DNA from 4 places in the Phyllobacterium sp. T2-21 genome. Region 2 is predicted to be linked to each of the others. Evidence: riboswitches for the same ligand, from Rfam matches in the RefSeq annotation. Region 2 holds a riboswitch; each other region holds the start of a gene.
The links. Region 2 has a riboswitch for cobalamin ahead of cobU (bifunctional adenosylcobinamide kinase/adenosylcobinamide-phosphate guanylyltransferase). Riboswitches for the same ligand answer to the same signal wherever they lie in the genome.
Positions count from the first base shown of each region.

Region 1: another riboswitch for cobalamin. It lies ahead of ACZ5FP_RS08205 (DUF1636 family protein); the one in region 2 lies ahead of cobU (bifunctional adenosylcobinamide kinase/adenosylcobinamide-phosphate guanylyltransferase).
Region 3: another riboswitch for cobalamin. It lies ahead of bluB (5,6-dimethylbenzimidazole synthase); the one in region 2 lies ahead of cobU (bifunctional adenosylcobinamide kinase/adenosylcobinamide-phosphate guanylyltransferase).
Region 4: another riboswitch for cobalamin. It lies ahead of ACZ5FP_RS22745 (ribonucleoside-diphosphate reductase subunit alpha); the one in region 2 lies ahead of cobU (bifunctional adenosylcobinamide kinase/adenosylcobinamide-phosphate guanylyltransferase).

Region 1 is NZ_AP027912.1:1,641,508-1,643,701, reverse strand. It holds gene ACZ5FP_RS08210 (transglutaminase family protein) at 1-576, opposite strand, end outside; cobalamin riboswitch at 731-943, shown strand; gene ACZ5FP_RS08205 (DUF1636 family protein) at 1,050-1,412, shown strand; gene ACZ5FP_RS08200 (ABC transporter ATP-binding protein) at 1,539-2,194, shown strand, end outside.
Region 2 is NZ_AP027912.1:3,039,804-3,041,997, forward strand. It holds gene cobW (cobalamin biosynthesis protein CobW) at 1-637, opposite strand, end outside; gene cobU (bifunctional adenosylcobinamide kinase/adenosylcobinamide-phosphate guanylyltransferase) at 642-1,166, opposite strand; cobalamin riboswitch at 1,329-1,562, opposite strand; gene ACZ5FP_RS15265 (cobyric acid synthase) at 1,713-2,194, opposite strand, start outside.
Region 3 is NZ_AP027912.1:3,208,876-3,211,069, reverse strand. It holds gene ACZ5FP_RS16050 (MOSC domain-containing protein) at 56-664, shown strand; cobalamin riboswitch at 691-866, shown strand; gene bluB (5,6-dimethylbenzimidazole synthase) at 934-1,686, shown strand; gene ACZ5FP_RS16040 (DUF2293 domain-containing protein) at 1,619-1,936, opposite strand; gene ACZ5FP_RS16035 (ArsR/SmtB family transcription factor) at 2,079-2,194, shown strand, end outside.
Region 4 is NZ_AP027915.1:130,414-132,607, reverse strand. It holds gene ACZ5FP_RS22750 (heme ABC transporter ATP-binding protein) at 1-576, shown strand, start outside; cobalamin riboswitch at 627-837, shown strand; gene ACZ5FP_RS22745 (ribonucleoside-diphosphate reductase subunit alpha) at 946-2,194, shown strand, end outside.

The DNA.
Region 1 (2,194 bases), 1.4 Mb from region 2:
GCGCAACACCTGCACCAGCAGCCAGCTTGAATCCCGGCACGATCCCGAGCGCAGGTTCAAGGTGGCGTCTGGTTCCTGAACCCCGGTTTCCATGCGGATGACATAGCCGATCTCGCGCTGGATACGTGCGTTGAGATCGACGACGAAATTCACCGTGTTCGTCGGGCTGCAATCGATGGTTGCAAGGAAAGCCGAAACCAGCGGTCCGGCCGGTTGCGGTTTCATATAGATCGACAGGTCGTCGCTGATCTCTTCGGGATAGCTGAACGGCCAGGTCTCGGCGACCGGTTCGACAAAGAAATCGAATGGATTGTAGACGGTCATATCAGCGACGAGATCGACCTCGATCTTCAGCTCCGTCACCGGTTCGGGAAAGACGAAGCGGGCGAGGAAATTGCCGTAGGGGTCCTGCTGCAGGTTGACGAAATGATTGGCCGGACTGACTTTCAGGGAATGGCTGAGAACTTTTGTCCGGGAATGGGGTGCCGGCTGGAGCCGGATGATCTGCGGCCCGAGCATGATGGGCCGGTCATACCGGTAATGTGTCAGATGATAGACTGCTGCGTGAATTGCCATATCGCCTCAAAAGTCTGATTCAAAAAACTGCGGTTCCACAAATGCTCCCCGCACTCTAACGCGTTACCGGCCAATTGAAATCTTTCATTTGCCAAAAATTTTGGCAGCGGTAAAAATTGCCGCATAAACGTGCTTGCAACTGCGCGGCTGGCCGCATAGCATCCGCGCCGATGGTTTCTTCCGCACGACAACGCGGGAGATGAAAAGGGAACACGGTGAGGCGTACCCAAAAGGGACCGAGACCGTGGCTGCCCCCGCAACTGTAAGCGGTGAGCGATGCCTGACATGCCACTGACCGGAAGGTCGGGAAGGCAAGGCGAAGCTGAGACCCGCGAGCCAGGAGACCTGCCATCTCATCTACAATTCGAACCGGACGGGGTGTGCCGGGAGCGATGCGATGTCCTCTCCCGCATTGTCGCGATGGTGCATTGGCCGCGTTCCCCTAACCTTTGTCCACAAGGCAAGGCACCGGCATGACCACGCCAAGACCCGACCACCAGATTATCGTCTGCACCCTGTGCAAGGCGGCTGACGGACTGTCACGACCGGGACAGGCCCTTGCCCACAGGCTGCAGGCGGAACTCGATGGCCAGCTCGGCTATGAGGTGCGCGGTGTTGGCTGCATGGCGGGCTGCGAACGACCCTGCACGGTGGCGTTCCGGGCGCCCGGCAAGGCGCAATATCTCTTCGGCGATATCGATCCCGCCACGGACTTTGCCGATCTTCTGGACTTCGCCCGGATGTATCACGCGCTCGCCGATGGCTGGTCCAAGGCATCACAGCGCCCGCAAGGCCTTTGGGACAAGACACTCGCACGCATTCCGGCGCACCTATGATAGATCAGGCATTGACTAATGTTATAACGTTACTATACGAGAACGACGCGTCCGCGATAACGCGACGACGTTTACCGGTTGGGATTTGACACCATGTGCCTTGCCTGCAGTCACGGATATCCGCCCATGAGCCATGTCGCCCTGCGTGCCGACGAGGTGACGTTCCGCACCGCCGGCCAGACGCTGGTGGATGAGGTATCGCTCGACATCGTGCGCGGCGCGCGACTTGCCATTATCGGGCCGAATGGCGCGGGGAAATCCACGCTTTTGCGCATGCTGGCCGGACTGCTGCGCCCCTCCTCCGGCAGCATCCATCTCGACGGCACGGCAATAAACCGGCTGCCGCCGAAGGAACGGGCCAGGAGATTTGCCTTCGTCGGCCAGACCGACATGCCGGACCCGCAATTGCTGGTTGACGATTATGTATCCCTTGGCCGCATTCCGCACACCGGCACCCTGACCAAGGCGAAGGACCGGGATATCGTGACGGAAGCCCTGCTCCGCGCGGGGATCGCCGCGTTTTCGCGCCGTCCCATCGGCTCGCTCTCCGGCGGCGAAAGGCAGCGCGTGCAGCTGGCGCGCGCCATCGCCCAGCAGCCGGACATCCTGTTTCTCGACGAACCCACCAATCACCTCGACCCGAAGGCGCGCAGCGAATTGCTGGCGCTCGTCGCCGGTCTCGATGTGACAACCATCGCAGTCCTGCACGACCTGCCGCTGGTGGCGCCGTTTGCCACCCACGTCGCCGTCATGCATGCCGCCCAGCTTGTCGCCGCCGGCAC
Region 2 (2,194 bases):
CCGATACCATGTTGAGCGAGCGCGACGAGCGGCTCTGCACATCGCCGCGCACGCCGTCGAGCTGCTTGTCGCTGATCAGGTCGCTCTTGTTCAGCACGATCAGGTCGGCGGCACGGATCTGGTCCTCGAACAGTTCCTCGAGCGGGCTGTCATGGTCGAGCGATTCGTCCTGGATGCGCTGGGCATCCACCTTGTCGTGGTCATCGGCAAAGCGGCCTTCGGACACGGCGGAAGCGTCGATCACGGTGACGACACCGTCAACCGTCACCTGCGTCTTGATCTCCGGCCAGTTGAAAGCTGCAACCAGAGGCTGCGGCAGCGCGAGGCCCGAGGTCTCGATGACGATATGATCCGGACGGTCCGGACGGTCGAGCAGCTTGGTCATGGTCGGGATGAAATCATCGGCCACGGTGCAGCAGATGCAGCCATTGTTCAATTCGATCACATCCTCATCCCGGCAGGCTTCGATGCCGCAGCCCTTGAGCAGGCCGCCGTCGACACCAAGATCGCCGAACTCATTGATGATGAGCGCGATGCGCTTGCCATTGGCATTTTCGAGCAGATTGCGGATCATCGTGGTTTTGCCCGAACCGAGAAAACCGGTGATGACCGTTGCTGGAATCTTCTGACCCTGCATATTCCTATCCCTTCATGGTGAGCGGCAGCCCGGCTGCCACGAAATAGACTGTTGCCGCGGCCTGTGCCACGGCCTGATGGAGACGTCCGGCATGGTCGCGAAAATCGCGCGCCATGCGGTTCTCCGGTACAATGCCGAGACCCACTTCGTTCGAAACCAGAACGATCGAGCCCGGAAGTTTCGGCAGCACTTGCATGAGCTGCCGTGTCTCGGCGGTGATATCGCGCTCGGCCATCATCAGATTGGTCAGCCAGAGCGTCAGGCAATCGACGAGGATCGCTTTTCCTTCGGCTGCAACCCCCTGCAGGGTGTCCACCAGATCGAGCGGCTCTTCGATGGTGTGCCAGGATGATCCGCGCTGCGCCTTGTGCAGGTCGATGCGGACTGACATTTCCTCGTCCCAGGACCTGCCGGTTGCGAGATAAACGGGCTCAAGGCCGGAAGCCATGATCAGGCCTTCGGCAAAGCTGGACTTGCCCGAGCGGGCACCGCCGAGAATGAAGGTCACGCCGTGATTCAGCTGGGGCATCGCCGTCACTGCAATCGCGATGATCCGTCAGGTACGATCAAGCGGAATGCGGGCGGGGAAACGAGCGCGTATACAATGCGAGCAGCCATAACAACCTCCGTGCTGGGCCTGAAGGGACACGACCCTTCGGTTCTTGGGCAGGATTGCCCCGAGCGCTTCCTGGGAAACGCTCTATGACTGGCAGGTCTCCTGGCTCGCGGGTCACATGATGAATGCCGCCTTCCCGGTTTCCCAGTGGCTGCCTTCTGCATATGCGTCAGGCTTTGCATTGATCCTCGCCGCTCTACAGTCGCGGGGTCGGCTGCGGTGGGGTCGCCCTTGAGGGTACAACCGTCGCATTCCCTTTTGATCCCTTGGCCTTTGGCCAATATGGGAACCAATCATGGCTGGGACGTTATTCACCCCCCACGGGAAATGTCAATGGAATCCGCGCGGTTTGCTCAGGGAGTAGTGGGTGGTTCGACAAGCTCACCATGAGGGAGGTGGAGGATTGCAGGGGATATGTTCTGCAATCTCCGCGATTAGCATTGCAGCCCACCCATCCCCTCATGGTGAGCTTGTCGAACCACGCACCGCAGCACATGCAAGCAGCGCGTCCACATCCAGCACTGTTTCAAGCTCGGCAGCGATACTGTCCAGCGCGGCGTCCACCCCGGCCTTGTAGTCGAATGTTTCAGCGGCAATGCCCATCGTGCCCAGCAGCGCGGCACGAAACCGGTCCGCCGCAAAAAGCCCGTGCAGATAGGTGCCGAACACCTTGCCGTCCGCCGATATGGCGCCGTCATCGACGCCGTTGATGCGCACGGCGGGGCGCGAACAGTCCGGGCCGGTCGTCCGGCCCAGATGAATCTCGTAGCCATCGAGCGGCAGGTCGAACGGCAGCGACTGCGCCGCCACGTTGCGCACGGTCTTTTCCGGCTCCATCACCGTATCGATATCGAGATGCCCAAGCCCTGCCGTCTCCGTCACGCTGCCCTCGATGCCGTCGGGATCGCGTACGGTCCGGCCGAGCATCTGGAAACCGCCGC
Region 3 (2,194 bases), 170 kb from region 2:
CTGGTTTTAACAAGCAATTTTCCTAAGATGCGGCTGATTTCACCGGAGTGCCGTCATGACAGATCTTTTCGCAACCAGAACGGACATCCTTCCGGCCCGCAAGATTGTCGGGCGGGTGAGCAGCCTGTTCCAGGCGCCGAAAGACAGTTTTGTCACCGCTGCCACGGACACGCTCGATCTCACCTTTGAAGGCATCCGCGGCGATTATCATGCCGGCCTGACGCGCCGGTCCGGCGGACGAGAGCCCTGGTATCCGCGCGGCACGGAGATGCGCAACGAACGGCATATTTCCGTTCTGGCGGCCGACGAGCTTGCAATGATTGCCAGCGCCATGGGCCTTGCGGAAGTCAAACCCGAATGGATCGGTGCCAACATGGTTGTCGATGGCATTCCCTCGCTTTCCATGCTGCCGCCGCGCACGCTGCTGTTCTTCGAAGGCGGCGTGACGCTGAAGGTCGACGGGCAGAACGCGCCGTGCAAGGTCGCCGGACGCTCCATCGCCGAGCGGGCGCAAACCTCCGATCACACCGCGACGGCGCTCGACTTCGTCAAGGCGTCGAAGCGGCTGCGTGGCATCGTCGTCTGGGTTGAAGTGCCGGGAATCATCCGTTCCGGTGAAAAAATCGATGCGCGCCTGCCGGAGCAATGGATTTATCCGGGCTGACGCTTGCGTCCTTCGCCGATCTGTGGCGAATGGAATGCAGGTCCGGTGCCTGCATGCAGGAGAATCGGGAAGCCGGTGCAAATCCGGCACGTGCCCAACGCTGTATAGGGGATGGGCCGCGCAGTTTGCCACGGGGAAACCCGGAAGGCGCGCGGTTCAGGTGAACCTCAGTCAGAAGACCGGCCGGACCGGATAGCCGAAACCGCACGGACAGCGGGGAGGTGTCAGGGCTCAGGGCAATCTGGCCCTCGCATTGTTGGGAGCAAACGATGCACGACTCTGCCTATGGTCCCGTGGCCGCCGCCGATTTTTCCGCGGACGAGCGCGCCGCCGTCTACAAAGCCATCCATACCCGCCGCGATGTGCGCGACCAGTTCCTGCCAAGGCCCGTCGACGACGATGTGCTGCTGCGGCTGCTCGATGCCGCCCATCACGCGCCGTCGGTGGGGTTCATGCAGCCGTGGAATTTCATTCTCATCCGCGATGCGGCGCGCAAGGCCGAGGTGCATCAGGCCTTTACCCGCGCCAATGCCGAAGCAAAGGCCATGTTCACCGACGAGCGCCAGGCGCTCTACGCGTCGCTGAAGCTTGAGGGCATCGTGAAGGCGCCGGTCAATCTGTGCATCACCTGCGACCGGACACGCGGCGGCGATGTCGTTCTGGGGCGCACCCATAACCGGCAGATGGACGTCTACAGCACCGTCTGCGCCGTGCAGAACCTGTGGCTGGCGGCGCGGGCGGAAGGCATCGGCGTCGGCTGGGTCAGCATCTACCACGACCGGGACATGCGCTGCATTCTGGCCATCCCCGATCATGTCGAGATCATCGCCTATCTCTGCATCGGCTATGTCGACCAGCTCTACGATCAGCCGGAGCTGCAAAAGCGCGGCTGGCGCGAACGGCTGCCGCTGGACCAGCTCATCTATGAAGATCAGTGGAATGCCGGCGCCGAAGTCAGCTCGGATCGTCTTCGTCCGGATCCAGCAGCCGCGTCGCCCGCCATTCCGTCAATTTCCGGTTGATGGCCTCGAGCACGAAGAAGCGGGCCGACTCCTTGTCATAGCCCTCGTCGCGCAGCGCATCGTAGTCCGTGTGCTGATGGCGGACATGGGCGACCGTGGCCAGCCACACCGCAATGGGTGGCGGCAGGCTTTTCATGTGCGGTGCCGTGGCGGCAGCGCGTATGGGCTCGGAATCCGAATAGGGTACGGCCGGCAAAAGCAGCGTCAGCGCCTTGCCGATGGCCCTTTGGCGGTTGGTTCCTGAACTCATTGCACTGTCTTCCCGCCGATTCGCTGATCGATATACCAGCCTATTTCAGACGCGACAAAATTTGCCGTCAACGGAAAAACAAAACTTGCCAAATCTGTATTTCTCACATAAACATATCTTTATATCTTTTGAGGATACCTTGATGGACAAACGTGATCTCAATCTTGACCTGATGGTCGATACGCTGAAGGCAGCGGCGGAACCCAGCCGCCTGCGCATTCTGGCGCTGTTGTCCCGGGGGGATCTGACGGTTTCCGA
Region 4 (2,194 bases), on a different replicon from region 2:
GCAACCATGCGGGCGATCCTGCCGCAATCCACCTCGCTGTCCTTCCCGTTCACCGTGCGTGAGATCGTCAAGCTGGGCATGACCAGCGGCCGCTCCGGTGTTTCGCGCCACAACGTGGACACACTGCCCGATGAAGCGCTTGAGCGCGTTGACCTCGCGGGTTTCGGCGGGCGGTTCTATCAGGAACTCTCCGGCGGCGAGCAGCAACGGGTGCAACTGGCGCGCGTCCTCTGCCAAGTCTGGCAGCCGGTGCTCGACGGCCAGCCGCGCTTTCTGTTCCTCGATGAGCCGGTGTCGAGCCTCGATATCAAACATCAGCTGATCATCATGCAGATTGCCCGCGACTTTGCCGATCGCGGTGGCGGGGTCATCGCTATCCTGCATGACCTCAACCTCACCTCCATGTTTGCCGACCGGGTCGTGGTCATGCACAGGGGGAGGGCCGATTCTGTGGGCACCCCCACGGAGGTCTTGACCGATGACCGCATCCTGCGCGTCTATGAATGTGCGCTCAAGGTGGGCGGTGTGCCCGGAAAATCCGTGCCGTTCGTCTTGCCGCAATCCGCAGCGTTCTGAGCAAGTGAAGATGCCGCTATCCACCTATTGACTAAAAACGGCGATTTGATACTAAATATAGATGTTATGGTTCTCCCCGAGTCGCAAGACCGGGAGCTAAGAGGGAAGCCGGTGAAATGTCCTGGACATTGATGCCGGCGCTGCCCCCGCAACTGTAAACAGCGAGTTGTTGTCGACAATGCCACTGGAGCCGCGCTTCGGGAAGGCCGACACCAGCGCCGACCTGTGAGCCAGGAGACCTGCCATGACATGATGAACGTCCACGGGCGGGGTGTCCCGGTGTGTCGCTTGCAATGGTCGGCCGCAAGCTGACCGGATTCTTGCACGCGTGCGCTCGACCTTTGCCCCCAACATTTGGGGTATAAGCACATGTCTCTTTCTCTTCAAACCACCCGCGCCGACGGTCAGTCGCCGGTTCGTCCCGCTGAACTGCAGCCATCATCCAGCGAGCCCGGCTATCGCGTCATTCGCCGCAATGGCTCGGTCACACCCTTCGACCCGCTGAAAATCACCGTTGCTCTCACTAAAGCCTTCCTCGCCGTCGAAGGCAACGTCGCTGCCGGTTCGCGCCGTGTGCACGATGTCGTCGAAGGCTTGACCGCCGACATCGTGACAACATTGAAGCGCCGCAGCAGTGAAGCCCGTCTGTTCCACATCGAGGATGTGCAGGATCAGGTCGAACTTGCCCTCATGCGCAGCGAAAACCACAAGGTCGCCCGCGCCTACGTGCTCTACCGGGAAGAACGCGCGCGAGAACGGGCGAAGCTGGTTGAACCCGTGGCCGAAACCGGCCCGTCCCTCAGCGTCACCCTGCTTGATGGGACCAGGGCACCGCTCGATGCGGCGCGCCTCGCCCGCATCATCGATGAAGCCTGTGAAGGACTTGAGGGGGTCAGCGCCGCACCGATCCTCAGCGAAACCCAGCGCAATCTTTACGACGGTATCACGCTCGATGAATTGTCGCTTGCGCCCATTCTGGCTGCACGCACACTCGTTGAAACAGAACCGAACTATTCCTTTGTCACCGCGCGGCTGCTTCTCGACAAACTGCGCCGCGAAGCCTTGAGCTTTGTCTTCGGCAGGCCCGAACAGGCGACCCAGCATGAAATGGCGGAGCGATACGCCGATTATTTCCCCGCCTATGTGAAGGCCGGCATTGAAGCCGAACTGCTCGATCCGGAACTCGCCCGCTTCGACCTGCGGAAAATATCAGCAGCCCTGAAGCCGGAACGCGACCTGCAGTTCCAGTATCTTGGCCTGCAGACATTGTATGATCGTTATCTCCAGCAGACACGCGGTATCCGGTTCGAACTGCCACAGGCCTTCCTGATGCGCGTTGCCATGGGCCTCGCCACCCGTGAGATCGACCGGGAAGCACGCGCCATCGAATTCTACGATCTGCTGTCGTCGTTCGACTTCATGGCTTCCACCCCGACCTTGTTCAATTCGGGCACGTTGCGCCCGCAGCTGTCCTCCTGCTTCCTGACCACCGTCGCCGACGATCTCGATGGCATCTTCAAGGCGGTGAAGGACAATGCGCTCCTGGCAAAATATTCCGGTGGCCTCGGCAATGACTGGACGCCCGTGCGTGGTCTTGGCGCCCATATCAAGGGAACCA